DNA from 2 places in the Paenibacillus sp. FSL R10-2771 genome. Region 1 is predicted to be linked to the other one. Evidence: riboswitches for the same ligand, from Rfam matches in the RefSeq annotation. Region 1 holds a riboswitch; the other holds the start of a gene.
The links. Region 1 has a riboswitch for cobalamin ahead of NSU14_RS29495 (anaerobic ribonucleoside triphosphate reductase). Riboswitches for the same ligand answer to the same signal wherever they lie in the genome.
Positions count from the first base shown of each region.

Region 1 (7,582 bases):
GACGAGGAGCGTCAGCTCGCGGTGCCACCCAGGTTGACCTAATTCCGATAAATAGCTGTAAAGCGCGGAATAAGGCCCTCTTTGGTCTTCGCGGTAACGGGCGAAACCCGGTAAACTTAGGGAACAGGAGAACTGCTCCGGTCGCAGACGCCTCGCGGTTGGATGCCGGTCATTGGCCTGGTCGGGATATAGGTTTGCCGTTTATTATAAACAGAGAAGGGCCGGGTTGCAAGCACATTTGAGGTTTGACAATATTCCCTGTACTCTGCTAGGATTATTACTAATTTAAAGTATTTGTGTCCGGCACGGCAGCCCGGCATATCTTATAAAAGCGGACGGAAGAGGTGCGGAAGTGGCCAAAATAGTGGTAATTAACGGTACGCCATCCCTGGTATCCCGAATCAATGCGGTGATCGAATATGCGGAGGGGGATCTGCGGGAACGCGGGTTTGAAGTGGAACGGATTAATGTAGCGGAGCTTCCGGCGGAGGATCTGATTCATACCAGGTTCGAGAGCGAAGCCATCGTCAAAGCGAATGGTCTGGTGGCTGAAGCGGATGCGGTGATCGTCGTCAGTCCGGTGTACAAAGCTTCCTATACGGGAGTGCTGAAGACCTTCCTGGATCTGGTTCCGCAAAAAGGGCTGGCCGGCAAAATCGTGCTGCCGCTCTTCATGGGCGGTAGTCTGGCCCATCTGCTCGCGATCGACTATGCGCTGAAGCCGGTGCTGTCTGTGCTGGGCGCCCGGCATATTCTTGGCGGAGTCTACGCGGTAGACTCGCAGGCTGTGCGCAACGACCAGGGTGTCGTTGAGCTGGCCGAGGAGCTGAAGCTGCGGCTGAACAGCGTGCTGGAGGAGCTGGCGGACGAGACAGCGCATAAGGCGGCACGTAAGTCGGGAGAGTAGGCGTAAGATATCACCCTCCTGAGGAACATAAAAGGGCGCTAAACCACCGGAATGCGGTGGTTTAGTGCCCTTTTTGCTGGGTGTAAGCCCGGCTTTTACCGTGATTTATGCCCTTTGAAAGCTTAGCGCAGGCTCCCAATGTATAACCGTATCTCCGGCAAGGCTTGCCGGGATATCTATAATCCGCTGGTTGCTGCTTCCCCGGTAGGGGAGAGTAGTGTCTTTGAGTTCCTCTACAAATCGTCCGTCGATGACCACCTGGCACAAGGCCAGCAGCTTCCATTCCGGCGAACCGGGGGAAGCCGTCAGCTCCTCGTACGTATAACCGGTATAGATCCAGACCGGGAAGCCCGGCAGCTCGGCGCGGAGCTCATGGATGAAGTCAGCCGCTCCCTCTGCCGAGAAAAAAGGGTCCCCGCCTGCCAGCGTCAAGCCGTCCAGCAGCGGATTGTCTGCTATCTCGGTGATAATCTCGCGCCTGCGCTCCGGAGTGAAGACCTCTCCATAATTGAAGTTCCAGGTCTTAGGGTTGAAGCATCCGGGGCAGCGGTGGCGGCATCCGCTGAAGAAGAGGACCGCCCGCAATCCCTCTCCTTCATTGATCGACTCCGGATAATATCCGCAGATGTTCATAGATGCTTAACGCGGTCCCGTACTTCGGCTTGCTTGGCGGCATTGAAGCGGGTCTGATAGTCGCCGGTCAGATATCCGGTTACCCGGCGCAGCCGGCGGATATGCGTTGTATCTTCATGAGCGCCGCAGGATGGGCAATTCGTGCCGATTACACCTTCGTGGCCGCAGCCGGAGCAGCGGTCAATCGGGTGGTTGATGCTGAAATAGCTGATGTCCTGCTCCAGCGCGTATTTGATGATTTTGACGAAAGCTGCAGGGTTGCTGCGGGCATTGCCGTTCAGCTCTACATAAGAGATTGCTCCGGCGTTGCAATATTCATGGAATGGAGCTTCCAGGCTGATCTTCTTGGCTGCGCTCAGGTCGTAATAGACCGGAATGTGGAATGAATTCGTATAGTATTCACGGTCCGTTACACCCGGAATGGAACCGAGAACCTTGCGGTCTATCTTGGTGAATTTGCCGGAGAGACCTTCGGCAGGCGTAGCGAATAGAGTAATGTTCAGATCCAGCTCTTCGCTCTTGCGGTCGCAGTATTCACGCATGTGGCGGACAATGGCCACTGCCTTGGCATGGACCTCCATATCTTCGCCATGGTGTTTGCCGTACATAGCCTTCATGCACTCGGCCATACCGATGAAACCAAGGGACAGGCTGCCGTGCTTCAGCAGTTCACCTACGCTGTCTTCCGGTGCAAGCTGTTCGCCGCCTTCCCAGACGCCTTCACGCATCATGAAATCGGAGGCTTTGGCTTTCTGGGAAGCCTGAATGCGGAACCGGTGCAGCAGGCCGTCCAGCGCAACGTCCATATAATGATTAAGATCTTCGAAGAAGCCTTCTTCGTCAGCGGCAAGGCGGCGGCCAGTTACTGTGCCGTAAGCCAGACCAAGACGTACAAGGTTAAGCGTATTGAATGAAAGGTTGCCTTTGCCCGAGCAGTGATTGCGCCCGAAGCGGTCGCCCAGAACACGTGTCCGGCAGCCCATCGTAGCAAATTCAGTATCCGGATCGGTTGGATCGTAGTACTGCATATTCAGCGGAGCATCCAGATTGGCGAAGTTCGGATACAGCCGGCGTGCAGAGCACTCTGCCGCTTTCAGGAACAGCTCATAGTTAGGATCACCAGGCTGCTGGTTGACACCCTGTTTGCACTTGAAGATCTGAATCGGGAACACCGGTGTTTCTCCGCTGCCAAGTCCGTTCATAGTAGCAGTTAAGAGGGAGCTAATCACGAGCTGGCCCTCCGGAGAGGTGCAGGTTCCGTAGTTGATGCTGGTAAAAGGAATCTGGCCGCCGGAGCGGCTGGACATGGTATTCAGGTTATGTACCATGCTCTCCGCAGCCTGAAGGGTTTCAATTTCTGTCTCTTTCAGGGCGAAACGGAAGGCACGCGGATACTTCTCTTCCAGATCGCTGCGGGTCATAGTGACCTCGCCGAGCGCTTCGCCGGCTGTACCTTCCTCGAAGTATTCCATTCCTTTGCGGAACAGCTTAGCGAAGGATTTAGTGACATAAGGCGCCAGATCGTAATCCAGCTTGTTGGCGGATACGCCGCCGTACTGGGCATTCTGCTGGGACTGGAAAATAATCGCCACCAGCGACATAGCCGTCATAATCGAATTCGGAGGGCGGACGCTGCCGTTGCCGGTATTGAAGCCTTCGCGGAGAAGACGTTCAAACGGGATGAAGATGCAGTTAGTTGTTCCAATGGCATATTGGTCCAGGTCGTGTACATATACAACATTATCTTCAATAGCCTGCACGAGCTGTGGCGGCATTGTGAAATTGCGGGCGTACCACTTGGAATATTCACTGCCGAATTTGCTCATCTTGCCGGAGAAGCTCTCCCCGTTCAAGTTGGCGTTCTCGCGCAGCAGATCCAAATCCCGGCTGTCGATAATATCCCGTCCCAAATGAATAACTTCTTCCAAAAGAACTTCCTGTGCAGCTTGTCCTTCGTTATATCGTTTCTCCAGCAGCGTCATTGTATAGCTCTCTCCTCTCGGTATCGTAAGCGTGAAGCATGTGCTCCATGACATCAGTAAAAAGGCATCTCCAGCCGGGAGGCGGGAAATGCCCGAATGCGTATTGCAAATATCCGAAACAGCGGACATTTGCCGGTGGTCTATGTGGAAAATACGAACGGGCACAGGGCTTGTCCTGTTCTGGAACCTGTTCTTGTACCTTCCGCAGAAGCCGATACCTGAGGACGATACTCTATCGTCCTCAGGTATCGGCAGCCTCTGGCCCGATTAACGGAAAGGCTAACTCTGCTCGTGCAGGCCGCATGCGGGCACCTCGCCTGTTCCTCGCAGGAGTCTAACAGGTGCCACAGAAACAGGCAGGTCTCCTGGCTTCCGGCATGCCCTCCGGCGCCTTCCCGAGGGGCCTCGCAGCCCCTTAGTGGCTTGTTGTCGGAGGATGCTGCTCCAGCGGCGTCTGGCAGCTGGAACATCCGGTTACAGTGGCGGGACCGCAGCGGATTTGCACCGTGTTTCCCTATTAAGCTTCAACCCTAGCAAGAGGGCGAAACACCTGTTTCTACTATATTTTGTTGTTGTTAAATAAAAGTAACTCAATATATTGTGTTTGTAAACATTTTTTTGCGAATCCGCGCGGGGAGCGGGTTCCGCAGGTTTACTCACAGATGATCCACAGTTAGTCCACAGGTAATCCACAACTTTCCTGTGGATATGGCCTTAAATGAGTCATAAATTGTCCCAAAAGATGCCACAAAGACTCCATAAATAGAGTGCGTCTAATCCTAGTAGTTTTACTAGGGAGATAGTAATAAAGAGGGGGGGGCTATGGGTATTTGTGGGAGCGGCGCTGAAGGGTTACAATTAAGGAGTAAGGACAGAGCAGACTCATCAAACTTGCAGGAGGGATTTCATAATGGCGATTGGCGAAGTGACCGTTATTCCGATTGGCACTGGCAGTACCAGTCTCAGCAGCTATGTGGCCGATATGCAGCGTGTGCTGCAGACCGTGGAGGGGATTACCTATGAGCTTACTTCGATGGGGACTATTATTGAAGGACCGGTTGCACGGATTCTTGCTGCGGTAGAAGCGCTGCATGAGTCGCCGTTTACGTCAGGAGCACAGCGGGTTTCCACCTCGCTTAAGATTGATGACCGTCGTGACAAGCCTTCTACGAGCCGCAGCAAGCTGGAATCCGTGGAACGCAAGCTGCAAGGAGAGTAAAGAGTACCTGTAGTTGTAATCAGATTCAACCTATAAGGAGCGGATCTTTCATGGCAAAAGCCTCACAGCAGATCGGGATTCAAATGTACACACTGCGTGACCAGACGGAGCGCGATTTCCTGGGTACACTGGGCAAAGTTGCGGAGATGGGATATCAGGCGGTAGAATTCGCCGGTTATTTCGGCGTGTCTGCAGGAGAACTGCGCCGTACATTGGACCGGTTGGGTCTTGCTGCGCCTTCGGCGCATGTGGGCCTGGATTTCAGCAGTCTGGATAACATGGAACGGGCGTTAGCCAAAGAAATTGAATATGCGAAGGAACTTGGATTACAATATATGATCACCCCTTCGGCACCGCTTCCGCAGAACCCCTCAATGGAGGATGTGACGGCGGTGATTCCCTTCCTGGAGAAGGCCTCCGCGATGGTCCGTGCAGCAGGCCTGCAGTACGGGTATCACAACCATGATTATGAATTTGCGGAGGTAGACGGCAAAGCAGTCATCGATATATGGCTGGAACAGATTCCTGCGGAGCATATGTTTGCAGAGTTCGATCTGGGCTGGGTACACAGGGGCGGAGCACGTCCTATTGACTATGTCGCCCGTTATGCCGGCCGTGTTCCGCTGGTTCACATTAAGGATTTCGGGGCAAATAATGAAGAGACTGACCTCGGGAAAGGGCAGGTTGATTTCCGGAGCGTCTTCGACAAGGCAGAGGAGAGCGGGATTCTGTACTATATAGTAGAGCAAGAGGCTTATGCCGTGTCCTCGTTGGAAAGTGCTAAGGAGGCACTGGAATATTTCCGCGGGCTGGGGCTAATGCAGGACTAGGCAGCGCGAATGATCAAAAAGGGTTGCGTTTTCTGCTGAAAGAGTTATAATATTTTTTGTTTGGCAGGCAGACTATCCTTTAAGCTGGTGTAGCTCAGGGGTAGAGCAACGCACTCGTAATGCGTAGGCCGGGGGTTCAATTCCCTTCACCAGCATCTTTTGAATTCATATGCAGCGCGGCCTCCGGGGATTTCGGAGGCCGCGCTTTTTTCTGTACCACCATAAACCTCTACCATTCTTCTACCATATTCGAGTGAAGTAACGGAATTCACTTTTGGTAGCCGTCAAGTCTTATTTCCTAATCTGCTTAGCGGTTTAAGCCGGATGCCCCATTGGGCGCACGATCAATTCATTTACATCCACTTCCGCAGGCTGCTCAAGGGCATAGGCAATGGCGCGGGCAATACCGGAAGAGGGCAAAGCATTGGCCCGGAAGGATTTCATCATCTCGAGGGCTGACTCATCAGTGATGGTATCAGCCAGTTCGGATTCGGTTACGCCTGGAGAAATAACCGTCGTACGGATTGTTGCTCCCAACTCCTGACGCAGGCCCTCTGTAATCGCCCGGACCGCGAACTTGGTGGCACAATAAACCGATGATTTCGGAAAGACAGTATAGGCGCCAACGGAGGCAACATTGATGATATGGCCGGAATTCTGTTCCTTCATTACGGGAATAGCAGCTCCGATACCGTGCAGCACACCGCGAATATTGACATCAATCATACGGTTCCACTCTTCGATCTTTAATGCATCAAGTGGCGATAACGGCATCACACCTGCGTTATTTACAAGGGCATCAAGGCGTCCGAATTGATGAACTGTAAATTGGACGATTGATTTCATTTGCTCAAAATCCGTTACGTCGAGGGAATGGTATTCAGCAATCCCGCCCGCGTTTCTGATCTCCTCCGCCAGCTTTTCTAGCCTGTCCGTCCGTCTTGCACCGAGCACCACCTGTGCTCCACGCTTAGCGAGCCATTTGGCGGTCGCTTCTCCAATGCCGCTACTGGCACCGGTAATAAGCACTACTTTATCTTTTAATGTCGACATGCCACACCGCTCCTTTTATGAATGAAATACGCTTAGGTGTTACATGTTCATTATGCTGCCGACTTCAAAGCTTGCGGTAGCCGGATACTGTGAAGAGATTGCCTAATCCTCCAAAATGCAATAAAGTAAATTGTAATAGTCGCAGAATGGAGGAATACGCTTGACTGAATTGACCGAACGAATCGAACGTATTGCCGTACAAGATGGGACCATCGTTACCGCCTATCCTGCTCTTTCTTTAATTCGTTCTTCCGACATATCCGCGCCAGTGCCTGCGGTATACAAGCCATCCCTGTGTGTGATTGCTCAAGGTGCCAAGCGGGTAATGCTGGGGCTGGAAAGCTATTGTTATAATCACGGAAGCTATCTGGCCGCTTCCGTGCACCTGCCAATTACCGGACAAGTCATTGAAGCCTCTCCAGAGACCCCGTACTTGTCCCTTCAGCTACAGTTTGATATGGATCAGATTTTGGATGTGATTCAACAATCCAATGTCACAGAAAACACAGGACAAGAACCTCCCCGCGCTTTGGTTATCAGCCGGATGAGCGATCCGCTTCATGAGGCTGTCATGCATCTAATCCGTTTGCTGGATACGCCGGATGATCTACCGGTGCTGGCTCCTTATGCAGTGCGCGAGATTCTTTACCGTATGCTGCAGACTGAGCAAGGGGACTCTATACGGCAGTTCGCTCTCTTGGGCAGCCGTGCCCATCAAATTGCCCACGTGATTGAAGGGATGAATCTCCACTATGCGGAACCCATGCGGGTGGAGAAGCTCGCGCAAGCAGCCGGAATGAGCAAATCATCTTTTTTTGCCTGTTTCAAAGAAGTGACGGCAATGACCCCCCTCCAGTATCAGAAACGCCTGCGGCTGACAGAAGCTCGGAAAATTCTCCTGGCGACAACGAGCGATGCGACAAGTGTCGCTTATCAGGTTGGCTATGAGAGCGCCACG
Region 1 covers NZ_JBBOBM010000001.1:6,833,567-6,841,148, reverse strand. Annotated here, with positions in the region: gene ssuE (NADPH-dependent FMN reductase) at 353-907, shown strand; gene nrdG (anaerobic ribonucleoside-triphosphate reductase activating protein) at 1,013-1,540, opposite strand; gene NSU14_RS29495 (anaerobic ribonucleoside triphosphate reductase) at 1,537-3,522, opposite strand; gene NSU14_RS29490 (hypothetical protein) at 3,619-3,744, shown strand; cobalamin riboswitch at 3,861-4,091, opposite strand; gene NSU14_RS29485 (MTH1187 family thiamine-binding protein) at 4,433-4,741, shown strand; gene NSU14_RS29480 (sugar phosphate isomerase/epimerase family protein) at 4,792-5,571, shown strand; tRNA gene NSU14_RS29475 (tRNA-Thr) at 5,655-5,726, shown strand; gene NSU14_RS29470 (SDR family oxidoreductase) at 5,887-6,624, opposite strand; gene NSU14_RS29465 (AraC family transcriptional regulator) at 6,785-7,582, shown strand, end outside.

Region 2 (7,582 bases), 1.7 Mb from region 1:
TGGACCGAAGTGCTGATGCGCGAAGCCACCCGCTTCATGGATTCGCTTACCCTGCACTACTACACCCTGCCGACTTCGGATTGGGCTAATAAAGGTGCGGCTACCGGCTATGGAACGGATGAATATTTCAACACATTGAAGAAGGCGCTGTTCATGGATGAGCTGGTTACCCGCCACAGTGTGATTATGGACAAATACGATCCGGACAAAAGAGTGGGCCTGATCGTTGATGAATGGGGCACCTGGTATGATGTGGAACCCGGTACGAACCCTGGATTCCTCTACCAGCAGAACACGATCCGTGATGCGCTGGTTGCCGGTCTGACCCTGAATATCTTCCACAAGCACAGCGACCGTGTACGGATGGCGAACATTGCCCAGACTGTAAACGTGCTGCAGGCTGTAATTCTGACCGAAGGCGAGAAAATGCTTCTGACTCCAACCTACCATGTATTCAATATGTATAAAGTACATCAGGATGCGGAGCTGCTGGATCTGACGATCGACAGCCCGGTTTACAGCTATGAGGGCGTGGAGATTCCTGAAGTATCTGCTTCAGCTTCCGTAACGGCAGAGGGCGTCATTCACGTCAGCCTGTGCAACCTGAATCACGCTGCACCGGCAGTATTGCCGCTGGAGCTGCGCGGACTGGCTGGACAGTCAGCAGCCGTAAGCGGCACTACACTTGCAGGGTCTTCCATCGATGCCCACAATACCTTCGAGCAGCCGGAAGCGGTAGTACCGCAGCCGTTCACCGCCTTCCAGCTTGAAGGCGACACGCTTACGGTTGAACTGCCGCCAATGTCGGTGACAGTACTGGCAATTACTCCGGGAGCTTAACGGGAGGGAGCGCAGCATGACTACAACCTCAGCATGCAAGGGATGCCGGGAAGAGTACAAGGTGACGGAAGCGCAGATTGCCCGGATTCTCGCCTCCTCCATGTTCAATCCGGAGAATACAGCCCCGGACGAAGTCTACGCCGAGCGGGTTGCCCTATGCGGAGCTTGTCCCAAGCTGCAGGATGGCGTAACCTGCATTGCCTGCGGCTGTATTATACCGGTTGTAGCCCGGCTGAAGGCACGCGGCTGTCCGCTGCCGGGCGGCGGCCTGTGGCAGCCGGTGACTGATTAAACTGCAAAGCTGTCCTGCAATACACCCGTAACCACAACAGCGGCAGCGGGGGACCTGAGCCTTAGGTCTCCCGCTGCCGCTGTTTGCTGCACCATCCTGTTTGGGTCATTCCGCCAGACTGGCACTTGCCGAAGCTTCAACTGCATCTGTATAAAAGAGCTCAAACACAAGATCCTCGTTATAGTTGCCGAACCCCTTGCCGAATAAGGTAAGGCCGCCGATATGCTCCGCATCCTCTTCCACAGAGACCTTGAACGTCCACTGCTTATCACGGATACCGACCTGCTCCAGCGTAACCTCTGACAGCTTCTGACCGTCCATGAACGTGCCCGCCGGAGTAATCCGCAGCTGCTTAAGCAGCCCATATTGGTTGGTGAGCGCAGGCCACCAGGCAGGAGTGTATTTGCCCGGGCTGTCCCCGTAGTCGCCGGGGCTGGTCCAGAAGCCTAGCCGCTGACCGTTCAGTGTGAAGGTGATGTCGGAGGGCCAGTTATTATTGATGGACGGGGCTTCGGAGGCAATCTCCATCGTGATGACCAGCTCCTCCGGCTTCTGGCTGGACAGCAGGAAGTTCGGGATTTTATATTCTACGAATCCTTTGCCGAACCACAGAATGCCCGCATTCACCCGCTCCTGATCCCAGAAATACCGCGGATCGTCAAAGTTGCCAATCACCCGCTCGGTTGTAGATAAGCCGCAGGTCGGTTCAATCTGGAAATCAGAGTAGTGGCCCACGGGAATTTCCTTACGGTAGCCTCTGCGCTGTGTTCTGGCTTGTCCGGGGAAAATAATCTCAGCACTCTCGGCGGCCAGTGTACAAATCTTCTGCAGTCCGCTGCGCCCGGGAGCCATGTGGCTGCGGATCAGTCCGGCAGCTTCCAGCTTGCGCACATGCATCGTCATAATGGCACTGCTGAGCTTCAGCGCCCCGGCCAGTTCCTTGACGTTCATAGGCTGTTCGGACAGGAGCCGCAGCATCTGCAGGCGCACAGCGCTGGATAACGCTTCGTACACGGGTAAAGATTGTTCGGTTAGATCAAGTTTCATGCGCTGCCTCCACGTTCAGGTTATATAGTTAATAATTATATTACTCAAATGATATTCTTACAAGCAAATGAACGCTGCCCAACAAGCAAATGAATACTGCGTCCTTCGCAGCCGCTCCAATTTTATCACAGACATGCAGAGCCTGTTCCGCTATGATGTAGGATGGATTAGCGATGTAACAAGGTGCTCTTGCCGGATCAGGCAAGGGATAACAGGGAATCGGGTGCAAGTCCCGAGCGGTCCCGCCACTGTAAGGAAGAGCTGAACTTCATGATGTCACTCGGGGAGAACCCCGGGGAAGACGAAGGATATAGCGCCCGTATTCCAAGCCAGGAGACCTACCTTGATTACGCACACCACGACTCTACGCGGATAGGAGCGGTGTACGGATAGGTTAATGAGAAGAGGCGTCTCTGCAGCGTCCTCTATCGAATCATACCTGCGTACATAAACTCCCACCCTGAAGGGCGGGAGTTTTTTGGGTTTGCTATATTAAAGAAACTTGGAGGCTGACAAATGAAGAAACGCGGATTTTGGAGTTTTGCGGCGCTGATTGCCGGATTTACAGTGTACTTTATGCTGAATGAACCGGGAACGGCCCAGGCTATGCACATTATGGAAGGGTTTCTGCCGGTAGGCTGGGCCGTGTTCTGGTGGGTGGCGTTCTTACCGTTCTTCATACTCGGGATTATCAGGCTTAGATCGATGACCAGGGAGAATCCGGAGCTGAAGCTGCTGCTCGGTCTGGCAGGGGCGTTCACCTTCGTCTTATCGGCGCTCAAAATGCCTTCCGTTACCGGAAGCAGCTCGCATCCTACAGGTACCGGACTTGGCGCAGTTATGCTGGGACCGTTGCCGATGGGCGTGATCGGCTCGATCGTGCTGTTGTTTCAGGCGCTGCTTCTGGCGCACGGGGGGATCACTACGCTGGGGGCGAATGCGTTCTCGATGGCGGTCGCGGGGCCTTTTGCCGGATATGCAGTCTATAAGCTGATGATGAAGCTGCCGGACCGCGAGAAGCTGGCCTTATTCTGTGCAGCGGCGGTTGCCGATCTGATGACTTATGTAGTGACTTCCTTCCAGCTTGCGGTGGCTTTTCCGGCTGCGGATGGCGGAGTCCTGGCGTCTTTTCTCAAATTCGGGGGGATCTTTGCCGTGACGCAGATTCCGCTGGCCATCAGCGAAGGGCTGCTGACCGTATTATTGTGGAACTGGCTGAAATCGTACAGTCCGAATGAAATGTCGCTCCTGAAACGTAAGGTCAAAGGGGGAAATGCATAATGAGCAATAAATGGAAAAATGGATTGATGCTGCTGGCTGTTGTCCTGCTGTGTGTCTTGCCGCTGCTGTTCGTGAGTGGTGATTTCGGCGGGGCCGATGATGCTGCCGAGGGTGTGATCACAGAGATTAACCCCGAATATGAACCCTGGTTCAAGCCGCTGACCGAGCTTCCGGGTGAGACGGAGAGTATGCTGTTCGCATTGCAGGCGGCGATTGGCGCCGGGGTGATCGGATATTCACTGGGGCTGCTGAAAGGGAAACAAGGCCAGGCGAAGCAGAACAGCATCAGCAAGTGATCAGACGAATTGATGTCCTTTCTTATAATAATGCCTTGAGGCAGCTGTCTCCCATGTGGAAAAGCTCGTTCGCGGCACTGATGTTCCTGCTCTCCTATACCGTGCATCCGGTGCTGCAGCTTGTGATTACGCTGTGGATGATGTCCTGGTGCATCCTGCATGCCAAAATTCCCTATCGCGCCTACGGGCTGTTGTTTGGCACGGCGCTGCTGTTCTATTGCCTTAGTGTACCGGCGCTGCTCGTGGAATTCGGCCACCCGGCTGCCGGGGAAGCTGGCATATTCCGGATTTCGGGGCCGCCTCTTCCGGTATATATCACGGCAGCAGGGCTGGAGCGGGCCGGTGAACTGCTGGCCAGAGTCTCGGCCTGCATGAGCTGCTTCTTCTTCCTAATGTTCACCACCCCGTTCAGCGAGCTTCTGCAGGTGCTGCGCAGGCTGCGTATGCCGCAGATTGTGCTGGAGCTGATGCTGATCATGTACCGCTTCCTGTTCCTGCTGAATGATGCGGCGCACGGGCTGATGCTGGCCCGGAGGCTGCGCGGCGGCCGCAGAGGGTATAAGGCCAGGCTGCGGGAGACTGCGGCCATGACCGCGGCCCTCTTCGGCAATACGATGCACCGTTATTACGGATTGTCGCAGGGGCTGCTGACCCGCGGGTTCACGGGGGAGATCATTCTGCCGCCGTATACCGCGCGGCCTGTGCCGCGGCGTTATGCGGTCCGGGCGTATGCCGGGATCGCTGTGCTGGCGCTGGCGCAGCTTTGGCTGTGGCTGCGGGGTTGAATTTAAGATTTTAGTGCAGGAAATCTGCTGGCTTTGTTGAAATCATGCCCAAAGTACAACAATTTCCCCGGAATATCGGATGTATTCCAAGATTGTTGTACAAAAGGCAGCATTTCACTTCATTTAGTTGGCTCTGAGGGAAGATTGTTGTATTCCATACAACAATCCCCCAGAAGGCCGGAGTATCCAGGATTCAAAGCTGTAAAACGTACAACATTTATCCGATACCGCTTTGCCAAATCACATTAGAGGAGTACGTCATGGACATGGAATATAGTCTGGCTTTTGACGGGGTGGTGTTTCATTACCCGGATACGAAGGAAGCCGCGCTGCGTGAACTAACCATCTCCATTCCCAAAGGCCGCAAAACGGCGGTGCTCGGCCACAATGGTTCGGGCAAATCGACCCTGTTCCTGCATGCTGTCGGCATTCTGCGTCCACAGAAGGGTACGGTTCAGCAGGGAGGCAGGACATTGTCCTATGCCAAAAAAGAGCTGGCCGCGCTGCGGCGCAGTGTGGGTCTTGTTTTTCAGGACCCGGAGCAGCAGCTCATATTGAGCACACCTCTGGAGGATGTGTCCTTCGGGCTGCGGGGAACGGGGATGGACGAAGCCGCAATAGCTGAGCGCTGCCGCAGTGTCATGGAACTGCTGAACCTGACGGAGCTGAGTGACAAACCGGTTCACCAGCTTAGCCTGGGGCAGAAAAAACGCACCGCACTCGCCGGAGTAATGGCGATGGAGCCGGAGCTGATCCTGCTGGATGAGCCGACCTCGTATCTGGACCCGTTATCCGAGACACAGATGCTCCAGGGTCTTGATCTTATACATGAAAAAGGCACAACCGTAGTTATGGCTACGCATGATATGAACTTGGCGTACCGCTGGGCGGACTGGATTATCGTACTGGATCAGGGGAGGTGCCGGGCTGAGGGGACGCCGGAGGAGATTTTTGCCGGGGCGGAAGAATTGCAGGCCATCGGCCTCGGTCTGCCGCTGCTGGCCGACTTGTGGTACAGCCTGCCTGCACGGCACACCGCCGGCCAGCCAGCCCCCCGCACGGCGGGAGATTTCAAAGCTGTACTAAACAGGCTGCTGAATAGTTAATACAGGTATTCATGAACGGGGGAAGAAGGATGAAGAAACAAGGCAAGCTGCTGATTATCGGCTTCGGTCCCGGAGCGCTGGAGCATATTACCGGCCGGGCGCTGTCTGCTCTCGAAGAGAGTGAGGCTGTAATCGGCTATAACACTTATGTGGATCTGATCAAACCGCTGCTGCGGCATCAGGAGATTGTCGGCACCGGCATGACCGAAGAGGTCAGCCGGGCGCAGGAGGCCGTCCGCCGAGCCGAGGACGGCCAGACCATTGCCGTAATATCCAGCGGCGATGCCGGTGTATACGGCATGGCGGGTCTGGTCTACGAGGTGCTGATTGAACGGGGCTGGAACCGGGCTGACGGAGTAGAGGTCGAGGTGATCCCCGGAATATCGGCGATCCAGTCCTGTTCTTCCCTGCTGGGAGCGCCGATCATGCATGATTCCTGCACAATCAGCCTCAGCGATCATCTTACCCCGTGGGAGAGCATTGCCGCGCGTGTAGAAGCGGCGGGCGCTGCGGATTTCGTGATCGCCTTCTATAACCCTCGCAGCGGCAAGCGGACGCGCCAGATTGAAGAAGCACGCAATATCCTGCTGCGTTACCGTGATCCTTCCACGCCGGTCGGCATTGTCAAAAGCGCCTACCGTGACCGTCAGCAGACGATCGTCACTACGCTGCAGGAGATGCTGGAGCATGAGATCGGCATGCTCTCTACGGTTGTCGTCGGCAACTCGGCGACGGTGGTCTACGAGGGTCTAATGGTTACGCCGCGCGGATACGAGCGCAAGTACAATCTAGGTGCGCAGACGCAGGCGCTGAAGCCGCATGAGCGGCTGCGCACTGCGGCCGAACCTTGGTCGCTGGCTGCGGCTGAGGCGGAGAGTGTGGCAGTCGAGACGGGACGGTCTGAAGGGGCAGCGGTGGAGAGTGTGGCTGCTGAGGCGGGACGGATAGATGGAGCAGTGGCACCGGGTGCAGCTGCCGGTGAAACCGGACGGGTAGAGCGATTGGTGTCAGAGAGAATGGCTCCAACTGACGGGGGACGGACGGAGGAGGCTGCGGCGCTAAGCCTGGCAGCGTCTGTGCGCGTGAAGCGTCCACGTATTCCTGCCGTTCAGCTGGCGGAACACGCTGATGAAACCTTTGAGCTGGAGGTTTCTCCTGTCATCGGCAGCCGCAGATTCAGCGGTATCCAGATGAAACTGCTGGCGGAGCTGGCAGGCGATGAGGGGCAGCTGATCTATACGAAGGACGGACATTTTCTGCTGCGGAGCCATCCGGGCGACCGTGCTGAGGTGGCCGCGAAGCTTACAGAGGCAGGACTGAGCGTTAGTATACCCGGTGATTATGTGAAAGTAAAAACCTGCGGGTTCTGTGAATTGCGGAGAAGCGGCGCTTTAAGCGCGGCGGTCCGCCTGCATACCCTGCTGCACGGGCTCGCTGTACCCAAAGAGCTGCATATCAGCGTGGCGGGCTGCGGAATGGCCTGCAGCTCGGCTGTTCTGGATGACATCGGGCTGGTCCTTTCGCGGGGCAGCTATGAGCTCTATCTGGGCGGCAAGAAGTCGGGCCGGGGAGCGCATGCCGGCACTCTGGTCCGGGAAGGTATGGATGAAGATGAAGCCGTGGCTGCTGTAGCAGCGGCAGTAGAGCATTATACTGCGCAAGGCCGGGAGAAGGAGCGGTTTCATGCTTTTTATGAACGAATGGGCAGTATTGAAGAACAGGTGAACAGCACTGCAGGAAGTATAGATAATAATGACAGCATAGAGGGAGTACGCATGATGAGAACCGTATTACTGGTTGGACACGGCAGCCGGATTCAAGCGGGAAATGATGAGCTGCTGCAATTCACCAGCCAGCTAGCCGCCCGCAAGCCGGAGCTTAAGTTTGAGACCTGCTTCATAGAGCTAGCCTCACCTTCAATCGCGGGCGGAATTG
Region 2 covers NZ_JBBOBM010000001.1:5,103,280-5,110,861, reverse strand. Annotated here, with positions in the region: gene NSU14_RS21845 (alpha-N-arabinofuranosidase) at 1-840, shown strand, start outside; gene NSU14_RS21840 (DUF6171 family protein) at 857-1,132, shown strand; gene NSU14_RS21835 (ArsR/SmtB family transcription factor) at 1,238-2,179, opposite strand; cobalamin riboswitch at 2,344-2,539, shown strand; gene NSU14_RS21830 (energy-coupling factor ABC transporter permease) at 2,696-3,460, shown strand; gene NSU14_RS21825 (energy-coupling factor ABC transporter substrate-binding protein) at 3,460-3,756, shown strand; gene cbiQ (cobalt ECF transporter T component CbiQ) at 3,792-4,541, shown strand; gene NSU14_RS21815 (energy-coupling factor ABC transporter ATP-binding protein) at 4,802-5,647, shown strand; partial or broken gene cobJ (precorrin-3B C(17)-methyltransferase) at 5,677-7,362, shown strand; gene NSU14_RS36025 (sirohydrochlorin chelatase) at 7,348-7,582, shown strand, end outside.
Region 2: linked by a shared signal. The riboswitch ahead of NSU14_RS21830 (energy-coupling factor ABC transporter permease) and the one ahead of NSU14_RS29495 (anaerobic ribonucleoside triphosphate reductase) in region 1 are both predicted to bind cobalamin.